DNA from 3 places in the Alishewanella sp. BS5-314 genome. Region 1 is predicted to be linked to each of the others. Evidence: predicted binding sites of a transcription regulator. Region 1 holds the regulator's gene; each other region holds the start of a gene.
What was found. The regulator FNR, encoded in region 1, switches genes on or off when oxygen is low (the NO sensors DNR and NnrR bind a similar motif). The targets are predictions, from matches to a motif close to TTGATCTAGATCAA.
Positions count from the first base shown of each region.

Region 2: H1D31_RS13905 (high-potential iron-sulfur protein) is a predicted target of FNR. The motif match lies at 1,735-1,748, and genes of this name have one in related genera.
Region 3: ccmA (cytochrome c biogenesis heme-transporting ATPase CcmA) is a predicted target of FNR. The motif match lies at 2,827-2,840, and genes of this name have one in related genera.

Region 1 is NZ_JACEHJ010000002.1:561,960-566,142, forward strand. It holds gene H1D31_RS07100 (glucosaminidase domain-containing protein) at 1-85, shown strand, start outside; gene ttcA (tRNA 2-thiocytidine(32) synthetase TtcA) at 161-1,078, opposite strand; gene uspE (universal stress protein UspE) at 1,156-2,088, opposite strand; gene fnr (fumarate/nitrate reduction transcriptional regulator Fnr) at 2,195-2,899, opposite strand; gene H1D31_RS07120 (sulfite exporter TauE/SafE family protein) at 2,936-3,610, opposite strand; gene ccoS (cbb3-type cytochrome oxidase assembly protein CcoS) at 3,600-3,776, opposite strand; gene H1D31_RS07130 (heavy metal translocating P-type ATPase) at 3,773-4,183, opposite strand, start outside.
Region 2 is NZ_JACEHJ010000002.1:2,016,287-2,020,469, reverse strand. It holds gene typA (translational GTPase TypA) at 1-228, shown strand, start outside; gene H1D31_RS13910 (DUF819 domain-containing protein) at 300-1,538, opposite strand; gene H1D31_RS13905 (high-potential iron-sulfur protein) at 1,843-2,133, shown strand; gene folM (dihydromonapterin reductase) at 2,227-2,964, opposite strand; gene H1D31_RS13895 (methyl-accepting chemotaxis protein) at 3,136-4,183, shown strand, end outside.
Region 3 is NZ_JACEHJ010000002.1:1,278,481-1,282,663, forward strand. It holds gene ccmE (cytochrome c maturation protein CcmE) at 1-395, opposite strand, end outside; gene ccmD (heme exporter protein CcmD) at 395-688, opposite strand; gene H1D31_RS10350 (heme ABC transporter permease) at 685-1,422, opposite strand; gene ccmB (heme exporter protein CcmB) at 1,424-2,089, opposite strand; gene ccmA (cytochrome c biogenesis heme-transporting ATPase CcmA) at 2,083-2,742, opposite strand; gene H1D31_RS10365 (flagellar hook-length control protein FliK) at 2,976-4,183, shown strand, end outside.

The sequences.
Region 1 (4,183 bases):
AAGCGCGTATTCTGAACGCGGTCATGAGTATATTGAAGAAATCACTGCCATGATCCGTTTTAATCGCCGTCTGCTGGAAGAGTAAGCAAGCTAGAATTAAAAAGCCCGGTTTTAACCAGGCTTTTCTAAAGCAAAATACTTAAGGTAGATTGCGGCTAAACTAGCTTAGTTCTACTGTCTGATGCACGCTCAGCTCTTCATCATCCTGCTCAAAACCTACCGGCACTGATGGTACGGCCGGTTTATCAAAGGCAGTATCACCATCGCCGTTTAACGGGCTGTCTTTGCTGATGGCTTTAAAATCGAACAAACTGTTATCGGCCAGATGCGAAGGTATAATATTTTGCATCGCCTGGAACATGGTTTCAATGCGGCCGGGGAAGCACTTATCCCAATCCTGCAGCATTTCTTTTACCACCTGCCGCTGTAAACCATCCTGTGAGCCACAGAGGTTGCAGGGGATGATGGGGAAGCCTTTCGCCACTGAGTATTTTTCAATATCTTTTTCTTTGCAGTAGGCCAGTGGCCGGATCACGATATGTTCACCATTGTCGCTGATCAGCTTGGGCGGCATCGACTTCATCTTGCCGCCGTAGAACATATTTAAAAACAAGGTTTCCAGCATATCATCGCGATGATGACCCAGCGCAATCTTGGTCGCGCCCAGCTCCTTTGCCGTACGATATAAAATACCGCGGCGCAGCCGTGAGCACAGTGAGCAGGTGGTTTTACCTTCCGGGATCTTCTCTTTGACGATCGAGTAGGTGTCTTCAGTAACAATTTTAAAATCGACGCCGATGCTGCTTAAATATTCCGGTAACACATGCGCCGGGAAGCCGGGTTGTTTCTGATCCAGGTTAACTGCAACGATGCTGAAATTCACCGGCGCAGATTGCTGCAGATTAAGCAGGATATCTAACAGCGTATAGGAGTCTTTGCCGCCGGATAAACAGACCATGATCTTGTCACCTTCGCTGATCATGCCAAAATCAGCAATGGCCTGGCCGACATTACGGCGCAGCCGTTTATGCAGCTTGTTCAGATTATATTGGGCTTTCGCTTGTGCCGCGTGAGACATCATTAACTACCAGACAGAAAAAAGGCGCACATTATACCCAAGGGTGCGCCTGTTCAAAAGAGGCAGAGGCTGGAAGGCTAGGATTTCTCCAGCGGACAGACAAAATTGGCCGGTTTTAAGGCCAGCACATCACAATCCAGACGGTCAATCACATGCTCAGCGGTATTACCGATAATGGCCGCCGATAAGCCGGTGCGGCCGATAGTGCCAATTAATACCATCTCGGCATCAAGCTGCCGTGCCAATTTCGGGATCACATCTTCCGGCATCCCTTCCAGCACATGACATTGCTCTGCCGGGATCTGATGTTCGGCTGCCAGTTGCTTCACGGCATCCTTATGATGTCGCTGCATGGTGCTGTTATATTCCTGCGGATTAAATTCCGGGATCTCGATGGCGATATTAACCGGAGTACCGGGGTAGGCATTCACCAGATGCACCCTGGCATTTAGCATGGCAGCCATTTGTTTAGCTTTATCAATCACCCTGTTATTCAGGGATTTATGATGCTCCTGCTCACTGCCGGCATTAACAGCGGCGATAATATTACCTTGCGCCGGCCAGGCATGCTCTTTTACCAGCAGCACCGGGCAGGGGCATTTGCGCAAAATATGCCAGTCAGTTGGGGTGAAAATCATCGATTTCAGCACATCGTGGTCATGGGTGCCTTTGATCACCAGATCAAAGTTATGCTCCAGCACAGCTTTGACGACGGCTTCGAACGGTCTGTTATGCCAGACCACCTGAATACTGATCTCCAGTCCTTGCGCCTGAGCCTGCTGCAGTAAGCCACTGACCCAGATTTCGCGATCTTTAATCACCGCCTGCTTCATTGCTTCGCGTTCGTCACCGGATAGCATGGTGGTCATCTCATAGGAGAATTCGTATACCGATAAAAACGCGGTCAGTTTACCGCCTTGTTTGCGGCTTAGCTCCAGGGCGCGGTCGAGGGCTTTCTGTTGTTCAGTCGTGGGATCTAATACCACTAAAACATTGTTATAAATCGACATAATGACTCCGGTTACCAGGTTGATGCACGCAATCTGTTAGATTAAGTGTAGTCAACATAACCGGAGTTGGTAGGCTGGCCTTTGTGTTAAATCAACAAAATACCGATTAACACTGACCGGCGAGGTTACTTAAGGCAGGGGCATCTAAAATGGTTATCAGTTTGCCATCCACTTCGATGATCTGATCTTTATGTAATTTACTCAGCAGCCTGCTAATGGTTTCAACGGTTAAACCCAGGTAATTGCCGATATCACTGCGGGTCATGGTCAGGCGGAAGGCTTTGGAGGAAAAACCACGGTTACCGTAGCGCGAGGCCAGATGGTTTAAAAAGGTGGCCAGTTTTTGTTCGGCAGTTTTGCGGTTTAACAGCAACAACATCTGCTGATCAGCCTGGATATCCTGACTCATCAGCCGCATCATCTGCTGCCGTAACTTGGGTAGCTGGTCCAGTAACATTTCCAGGTTGTTAAAGGGGATCTCGCAAATCATGCCGGTTTCCAGCGCTTCGGCGTAGCTCATATGCTGCTGGGTATTAATCGCATCAAAACCGATAATATCGCCGGGTAAATGGAAGCCGGTAATTTGCTGCTCACCTTGCTCGGTCAGGGTAAAGGTTTTAAAGGAACCGGTGCGTACCGCATACAGTGCTTTCAGGGCGGTGCCGCTTTCAAACAGGATATCGCCTTTATGTAACGGTCGTTTGCGCTGAATAATGTCATCCAGCTTGGTCATTTCCTGATCGTTGAGTGAAAACGGCAGGCACAACTGACTAAAACCACAATCCTGACAATTAATCGCCGAGCGTTGCATCGAATAAACCCTGAATTCCCTAATATAGTAGCTAGCTTAAAAAACTAACCTCTGCAAAGCAAGCCATATCGTATAAATGCCGTAGATAGCCAGTATAGCGGCGGTGCTATAGCGAAACCACAAGGCGCTTTTCAGCTGGCGCAGTAGCTGTGCGGCGCCACCAACGGCCAGGATCGCCGGCAAGGTGCCCAAGCCAAAGCTCAGCATCAGCAGGGCACCATGCCAGGGGCTGCCGCTGGCCAGACTCCAGCTAAGGGTCGAATAAACCAAGCCGCAGGGCAAAAAACCCCACAGCAGGCCATACCGATAGGCTTTCGTCGCTGAGTCAAGTGGTAACAGTGCCTTGGTACAGGGCTGGACGCGCTGCCAGAGCTTTTGCCCGAGCCGTTCCAGCTGCGTCAGACCAAACCAGAGCCGGGCGATATAGAGCGCCATAGCAACCAGTAAGACGCCTGCCAGTAACCGCAACCAGAGCATGGAGGCACCGGCCAGCTGCATCGCGGTCAGGCCAAAGTAGCCGACCAGGGCACCAAACAGGCTGTAGGTGGTTAAGCGGCCGGCACTGAGTAACAGGGGGTAAGTATAACCGGAGTGGCGGCGCTCAGCCGGCACGCTCAGTTGCAAGGCACTGGCAATGCCGCCGCACATCACCAGGCAGTGACTGCTGCCCAGCAGGCCGATCAGCAGCGCGGCCAGATAATCAGGGCTCATCTTTGTCCGCGGGTGGTTTTGGCTTATCGTCCTCGTCAAACAGGATGCTCAACCCTTCTTTTTCCAGATCTTCAAACTGTTTCGAGCGCACCGCCCAGAAGAAAATCCAGATCCCCATCGCAACAAAGAAGATGGCTATCGGGATAAGTACGTAAATGATGCTCATTTCTTTAGTAACCTCAATGAATTCGATACCACCAATAACGAGCTGAACGACATACCGATCACTGCAATATAGGGCGAGACAAAGCCGGCTACGGCCAGCGGAATAATAATCAAATTATAACCGACAGACCATCCGAGATTTTGCTTTATCACGCTGGCGGTGGTTTTGCCACCTTTGAGCAGTGCGGCTAACAGACTCACATCGGGTTTTAACAACACGACATCAGCCTGATTTTTAGACAGATCGGCACCAGAGTGCACCGCAACCGAAATATGCGCAGCGTTAAAGCCTGGGCTGTCGTTAATACCATCGCCCAGCATCAGTACCTGTTTGCCTTCGCTAATCAGCTGTTGAATATGCGCCACCTTTTGTTCCGGTGTACAGCCTTTATGCATAAAGTTAAGCTG
Region 2 (4,183 bases), 1.5 Mb from region 1:
AACGACCTGACCGTTAACTGTTTAAAAGGTAAGCAGCTGACTAACATCCGGGCTGCCGGCACCGACGAAGCCTTAACCCTGACGCCACCGATCAAGCTGACGCTGGAAAGCGCACTGGAATTTATCGATGACGACGAACTGGTTGAAGTGACGCCAAAATCGATCCGCATTCGCAAAAAGCACCTGACCGAGAACGAGCGTAAACGCGCCAGCCGTCAGTCAGAGTAAGCGCTTTGCTGTGACATAACAAAGCCCCGCTTAACGCGGGGCTTTGTTTTATCGGCGCTAACAACAAGGCTTTAAGGTGCCACCATCCGTAGTAACAGGCCACACAGATAGGCGCCATAGGTGCCCAGGCCATAACCGAGGATCGCCAGCAGTACACCCACCGGCGCCAACGATGGATGAAAGGCGGCAGCGACCACCGGTGCCGACGCGGCGCCACCGACATTCGCCTGGCTACCTACCGCCATATAAAACAGCGGCGCCTTAATCAATTTCGCCACCAGTAACATCAGGCCAGCATGAAAGGCCATCCAGACGATACCGACCAAGAACATCAGTGGGTAGTCCAGAATGGCGGTCACATCCATATGCATACCGATAGTCGCTACCAGGATATACAAAAAAGCACTGCCGACCTTGGAGGCGCCTACTGCCTCGAGTTGTCTGACCCGGGTTGCGGACAGGATCAGGCCAACGGTGGTGGCTACCACCACCAGCCAGAAGAAGGTACTGGCCAGGCTATAGTCTGCCAGCACCGGTGCTTCGCGGCCAATCCAGGGCGCAACGATATCGGCAATTAAATGTGAAAAACCGGTCACGCCAAAGGCGACGGCAAAGATCAGCATCAGATCATGCATGGTCGGAATGCGCGCATGCTGAGCCTGATAATTCTCGATCTTCTGTTGTAGATGACGAATAGCACTGGTGTCGGCACCGGTTTTCTGGTCGAAATAGCTGGCGCGACTGGCCATCAGCAACAGCACCGCCATCCAGACATTAGCCACTATGACATCCACGGTAATCATCACCGAGAAAATGCTGCCATCAACTTCAAACACTTCTTTCATCGCGGCCTGATTGGCGCCACCACCAATCCAGCTACCGGCGATAGTACTCATGCCACGCCAGATATCACCGCCCAGTGCTTCCGGGTACAGGCTACCCAGCATCAAAAGTGCCAGTGGACCGCCAATAATAATCCCCAGGGTGCCGGTAAGAAACATAATCAGCGCTTTCGGGCCAAGGCCAATAATGGCTTTAAAGTCGACACTCAGCGTCAGCAATACCAGACTGGCCGGTAATAAATAGCGCGATGCCATCTTGTACAGGGCCGAGCCTTCCCCATCAATGATGCCAAAGCTGTTTAACAGTGACGGAATAAAGTAGCAAAGTAGCAGGGCAGGGACATAACGGTAAAAAGCCTTACAGTAGCGGTTAGCACTGTGACTGGTATAAAACACCAGCCCCAGGATCAGCGCCAGCAGGCCAAGAACGACGGCATCGTTGGTGATCAAAACAGTGGTTTCTTGCATATATTATTCTTTTTAGCTCAGAAATGGGCGCCAGAGCGAGTTCAGGCGCTGGGGTGTTGCTAGTGTGCCGTAAAAAGGTCACAGCTGGCAATCTTTCTGCCGCGTAGCTGTCCCGCCTGGTCGCAGCCTGGGCCATTGTCTGCTACCCTACACCGGGTATCGCTATAGCTGTTATGGTTAAAAAGCCGAACTTAAGTTGATACTTATCAAATCCGCAAAGACGGATCCTCAGTATGATAATCAGGGCAGACCAGCGTTAGCCGGCAACGGCCAGCGGCCCTTACTACAATGCAGGAGTGTTCGAATGAATAATATTAACCGTCGTAACTTTTTCAAAATCTCAGCCGGTACCGTCATTGGTATGACGCTGGGCGGTGTCACGCTCAGAGCCTTTGCCGCTGAGCAATTAAAGCTGGATGACCCTTTAGCGGCAGCGATGCGCTATACCCACAAGTCGGAAGTGGAAGGTCAGAAATGCAGTAACTGTAACCTGATCCAGGGTGAGGACGGCCAGGAATGGCGGCCTTGCGCCATTTTCCCAGGCAAATTAGTCGCCTCAGAAGGCTGGTGTGCTGCCTGGGTGAAAAAGGTTTAAGCTAACGCCTTGAGGATAAACGCCGGCCTGCTGCCGGCGTTTTTGTGTGCGCCGCGTCTAAACTTCAGTGTTGCGTTGGGGTTTACGCGAAACTCAGGGTAAATTTAAATGCCGACCGCCATCCAGCGCCAGTACCCGTCCGGTCAGATAGCGGCTGTCCAGAATATAGCGTACTGCTGTTACCACTTCCTGTGCCCCAGGTTCACACTGTAACAACGACTTTTGCAAAGCCTGCTGTTTATATTCCTCGGCATCACCGGCATTAAACATCAGTAGCGCCGGCGCTATGGTATTAACTTTAATCTTTGGTGCAAATTGCCGTGCAAAAGACAGGGTCAGGTTCTCTAGCGCGGCTTTGGACGCTGCATAGGCAATATGTTTGCTACTGCCAACACAGGCCACAAAATCACTCAGCTGAATAATATCGGCCTGCTCACTGAGCTGCAGTTGTGGCTGCAGCGCACGATTAAGCAAGTAGGGCGTACGGGCATGAATTTGCTGCAAATAATCAAAGCTTTCTGCTTCTGCTTGCAGTTGCGCCAACAAGGAGTCTGCAGTTGCCGGCGGATCCTTGCGCCAGTCCGAGGCATTATGGATCAGCGCCCGCAGTGGACCAAGCTGCTGCAGCTGGCTGATAAAATCCGCCAGGCTATTTAGATCGGTCAGATCGCATTGGTAGGTTAGCACGCCGGCGGCTTTAAGTTGTGCCAGCCCCGGTCGCTCACTACGGTAGCTGGCCACCACTTGATAACCGGCCTGTTGTAGGTCTAACGCCAGTGCCAGGCCAACACGCTGCGCGGCTCCGGTGATGACGATAATGGGTTTATGCATAGGAAATCCTTGGTTAATTGCCTGAAGTTTTGACGGTCAGGCAGGCGTAGCAGCAAGTATATACTTTACGCTTACTGCCGTGGATCCCTGCGTAAGGATTGCTGCTGTCATAAAAAAGACACACTTAGCTGTTAAGTTGCCGCCAGTTTCACTCCGATGCAGGTCCTCACTATGTTTAATTTCTCTACCATCGCCAGCCGGGTGCTGGTGTTGGGACTGGTACCCCTGGGTTTGTTGCTGCTGGTTTTGGTGGCATCTTTTCAGGCCGCTAACAGCAAGGACCAGCTGTTTAACCGCCTGTATCATGAACACCTGGCGATCCTGTCTGGTGTTATGCAAAGTCAAAAAATTCTGCAACAGCAGGCGTTTAGCGAGGTGCAGCAATATAAATCCGGCTGGTCTTCGGCCGAGGCGACCCGTAGCAGCGTGCAGGCGCTACTGGCTGAAGCTGCGACGCAATGGCAAGGTTTTAGTGAGCAGCGTACGATAAAATCGCCGGCGGATGAAGAGGCTTTTGCCGCGCTGGACGCGGCCTTTGCCAAAGCCGTTAAACACTATCAGGATTGGATAGGCTTTGTCGGTGACGATGCGCTGCTAATCAAAATTTTGAATGATTCCAGCATTAATAACGAATTTAAACAGCAGATTGCCCCTTTTGCTACTCTGGCTGAGCAGTTTATTCAGCAGCAAATCGATGCTGCGGCTGAGGTGCGGGATGCCTCTGAGCAGCTAACCGGGCAGATGCTGTTGGTGTATCTGGTTGGCGGCGCCTTGCTAACCGCCTTTGTGTTATTGCTGATTTGGCAAACCCGCCGCGCGGTGAATAAGCCGCTGACCCGGCTGCGTGATCTGTTGTTACAACTGGAACAGCAAGCCGATTTAACCTTACGTGCCGACGAACGTGGCCGTGATGAGATTGCCGAAGCGGCCCGGGCACTGAATTTAATGCTGCAGCGTTTTGCTGGCCTGCTGCAACAGCTAGGCGGCAGTGCGCGGGAGCTGAGTAGTCAGGCGACGCAGGTGTCCGGCATTAGCGACCAGGTGAATAATGGTGCTGCGGACCAAGCCCGGTTAGCGGATCAATTATCTGACGCGGTCAGTGAGATGATGCAGGCACTGGATCGGGTGGCCAGCCATACCGGCTCGGCCAATCAGGTCAGTCAGAATGCCAGCGCTCTGTGTCAGCAGGGCCAGCAGGTAAGCCAGAAGAGTATGCACA
Region 3 (4,183 bases), 720 kb from region 1:
TCATGCTTAGCTAATACTTCTGAGGCGACCAGTAGCGTTGGGGCTTTTAAGATGCCCTGTGCGACTATGCCCTGCCCTTCGCGAAACAGATCCGGCAGAATACCGTCATACTCAATGGTCGCGATTTCACCGCTATCATCGGTTAAATCAAAACGTACCCGCAAACTGGTTTCATCACGCTGTACCGTGCCCGGCACTACCATGCCACCCAGACGCAACCTTTGCCCTACCTCGGGCTTCACTTTATTTGGGCCTGTGCCACTAACCAACTGGCCCGGGGTATAGAACAAATTAATATTCTGACTCAGCGCATATAGCATGGCGCCAACGGCACCGGCCATCAGGCCAATCACCAGGATGATGGAAAACAGGCGTTTCTGACGTCTTGATTGCATTAGGTCTGTTGCTCCTGATACTGCTTAACACGTTGCTCGCGTGCCAATTTTGCTTCGAGCTGCTGTTTAAATTGCCGATGATTAAAATAACTCCAGATGATTAACCCAATTAGCAAAAGATAGGTTAAGGCATAGGCCAGCCAAACATAAAAGGCATAACTGACACCATTGCTCGCCATTTGTAGAAAATCGCTAAAGCTGGCGAAATAGAACGGAAAAAGACCAAAAAGTTTCTGCGGGATCTCTGCAGCGGCACTAAAAACCAGTGCGAATTCAACAAGACTGTGCATCATACTTTACCCACCAGTTGTTTTACCCAGGGCCTGTGCTGCTCGTTTTCCAGAATGGCAGTACGCAACCTTACACAGGTTAACCATAACATCACTAGCTTAAAGGCCAGTAAACTCATTAATAATGGCCATAACATACTGGGATCAATCGACGGCTTGGCAAATTTGGTAATGGTTGCACCCTGATGCAACGTATTCCACCATTCAACTGAAAAGTGAATAATGGGCAGATTAATGGTACCAATTACAGCCAGTAAACTGGCTACCTTAGCCCCGGTTTGCCGGTCAGAGAAGGCACCATGTAATGCCATTACTCCAAAATATAAAAATAACAGGATGAGCTGTGATGTTAAGCGTGCATCCCATACCCACCAGGCGCCCCACATCGGCTCACCCCAGGCCATACCGGTCAGCAGAGCAATGGCGGTGTATACCGCGCCGATAGGTGCAATTGCCAGCACCGCCCATTGTGCGGTTTTAATTTGCCAAACCAGAGCAGTAAAAGCAGCGATCGCCATGGCCATATAGGCACCCATCGACATAATGGCCGACGGCACATGGATATGGATAATACGGTAGCTGTCACCTTGCTGGTAATCGGTTGGCGTAAAGCCAAGGCCCCAGATATTACCAAGCAGCAGCGTAAAGAGTGCGGCAGCCATTAACCAGGGCGAAAGTTTACCGCAAAAATGATAAAGGGTTTCTGGCTTGGCCAGCGGATGTAACCACTTAAACATATCAGCTCACATTTATCTTAAGCGCACTGCACACTGCCATCGGCACCAGTGCCAGCGCAAACAATACGATTGCCAGTAAAATTGCCAACTGTCCCTGATATGCTAATCCCATGCTGGCAGCTTCGATCGCCGCACTGGCAAAAATTAGCAGCGGAATATACAGCGGCAGAATCAGCAGTGCCAGTAAAATCCCACCCTTATCGGCGGAAACCGTAATAGCCGCGCCTAACACGCTCAATAAACTCAGCACCGGGGTGCCAAGCAGCAGAGTTAACGCCATCGCTTGCAATGCCGGCAGCTCCAGATTAAACAACAGTGCCACCAGCGGTGATAACAATACCAGCGGCAAACCGGTGCTTAACCAGTTAGCGCTGATTTTCGCCAGCACAAAAGGCAACAGCGCGTGCCGGGCAGCCACCAGTTGCTCTATCACCCCGTTACGGTAGTCATCCTTAAACAGCCGCTCGGCAGCGAGTAACACGCTAAGCAGTGCCGCGATCCAGACAATACCCGGTGCCATTATACGCAGCATATTGGGCTCCGGGCCAACGCCAATTGGGAACAGGGTCAGCACTATGATAAAAAACAGTACCGGATTGAGCCAGTCGGACTTTTGCCGGGCCAGCAGCCGCAGTTCGCGTTGTAAAAAGACACCGTAGCTTACCATCGGTAGTGGATCTCCAGGGCAAAGAGCCCGGCATACTGCAGGCTAAGCGGCTGATGGGTGGTCAGAATAATGGCGCCGCCCTGCTCTAAATGGGCGATAAAGTGCTGTTGCAAGGTGCCGATAGCCGTTTGATCCAGCGCGGTGAAAGGCTCATCCAGGATCCACAGCTCTGCCCGGCTGGCCCAAAGCCGGGCAAGTGATACCCGGCGCTGCTGTCCGGCCGATAACATCCGGCACGGAATATCCTCTAAGCCTGCCAGCCCTAAACTCGCCAGCAACGCCAGATCATCGGCCGGCTTCAGATCAGTTGCCGCACGCCAGAAGCGTAAATTTTCCAGTGCAGTTAGTTGCTCGTGAATACCACTTTGATGACCAATAAAGCACAGGTTAGCCGCGTAATCGGCACTAACGTCAGATAGCGGGCGCCCCTGATAATACAGCTCGCCTTCTTCCGGCCTCGCCAAGCCGGCCAGAATACGTAATAAGCTACTTTTGCCGGCGCCATTTTTGCCTTTGATTTGTAATAACTGCCCGGCGCTGACACTGAGCGATAATTGCTCGAATAGCACCCTGTCCTGCTTGACGCAGCTAAGCCCGCTGGCGCTGAGCAGCGCGGCTGGGGTGTGATTTAAAGTTGACTGAGTAAGATCCACTGGCCTTAACTATCGACTCTGCAAAAAATTGCGCGCATAGTAGCATAACAGGCGGCGAAAACGAATCAGAACCGGTACTTAGCCATGATCCAGATCAGCATCTTCCACGCAACTTATCCACAGCACTCCGGTACCGGTCTGACCAGCTTAACCAGCGCACTGTTGTGCAGAGCCTCGCACCGACTTGAGCTTTCAGACTGTTGCTACATCCAGCGATATCGGGTTATCCGTTAATGGATCCTCTATTGCCTTTATCTGGTGGTGTGCTGTCAGCGTTACCGCAACAAAAAACCCAACTGTCACTGAATACGCCCTACCCGGCGCAATTGCTGCAAGATGCTGACCCCGTGCTACGCCTGCAAGTTGGCGGGCGTGAACTGCGCTTGCCACTACATCATTTACCAGCTCTGCCGCTGGCTCAGCCCCTGACAGTTAGTGTCAGCTTAAGCCAGGGAACATCGCTACAGCTAAATCTGAGCCTGCCAACAGCCAGCGTGACGGTGCCACTTACCCCGGCGCAAGTTGCTGCGTTACAAGATCCCAAGGCGCTGGCCCTGCTTACCCAACAACTTAACCGCGGCGAAACACCCAACCTGGCCGGTAGCCCGGTTATGACATCCGCCCTCAGTACGCTGCTGGCGGCAAAAATTCCGTTGCAGCTGAACCTGAATGCCAGCGGGGAGCTAAGCATTCAACCCGAACAACCCGCTAAAAGCTTAACTTTACCACTCAGTGTGCTAAAAGAGCCGGCCTTGCTACAAAGCTTAGTTGCAGAGAAACTGCCGCTAATGAAACAATGGTCGGCAGCGACGAGTCAGGAGAGCACGATGAAACCCCTGAACCTGGATCAGGCCCTGCAACAACTAAGTGGCGTAAAAGTTGAGTTAAGCAGCGCCAAACTGCAGGCTGGCGCCGATTATTTCGCCCGCTTACAGTTAAACGCCAAGCAAGGGCCGGAATTATTGATCCAAACTGCGCAAGGCCCTGTGCGTCTGCCACTGCAACAACTGCCGGCTATCCCCAGCGGGGTTCCGTTACTGCTGCAAATGCAACCGCTGGCCGATGGAGGGGTGCAGCTGCAGGTTAAAGTGCTGGCAGGTGTCGCAACAGAGGTACCGCTTAGCAGCGCACAGCTGCGCCTGTTACAGGACCCAAAACAGCTGGCGTTGTTGCAACAGCAACTTAGTCGTGGTGAAGCACCGCCACAACTGGCCGGCGAGCCCTTTAAATTACCAGCAGGCATCACGACTACGCCGCAGACTGTCACACTGCAACTGTTAAACCAGTTAACCAATAATACTGCCGCGAGCAAAAGCCCGGCCGGCAGCCTGAGTATTCTGCCGATTGCTGCCGAGCAGCAACTGCAGTTAAGTCAGAAAGATTTGCTAAAGCCTTTGCCATGGCAAACCTCTGCCACGGAGCGTCCGGCAGCGGTAAATCT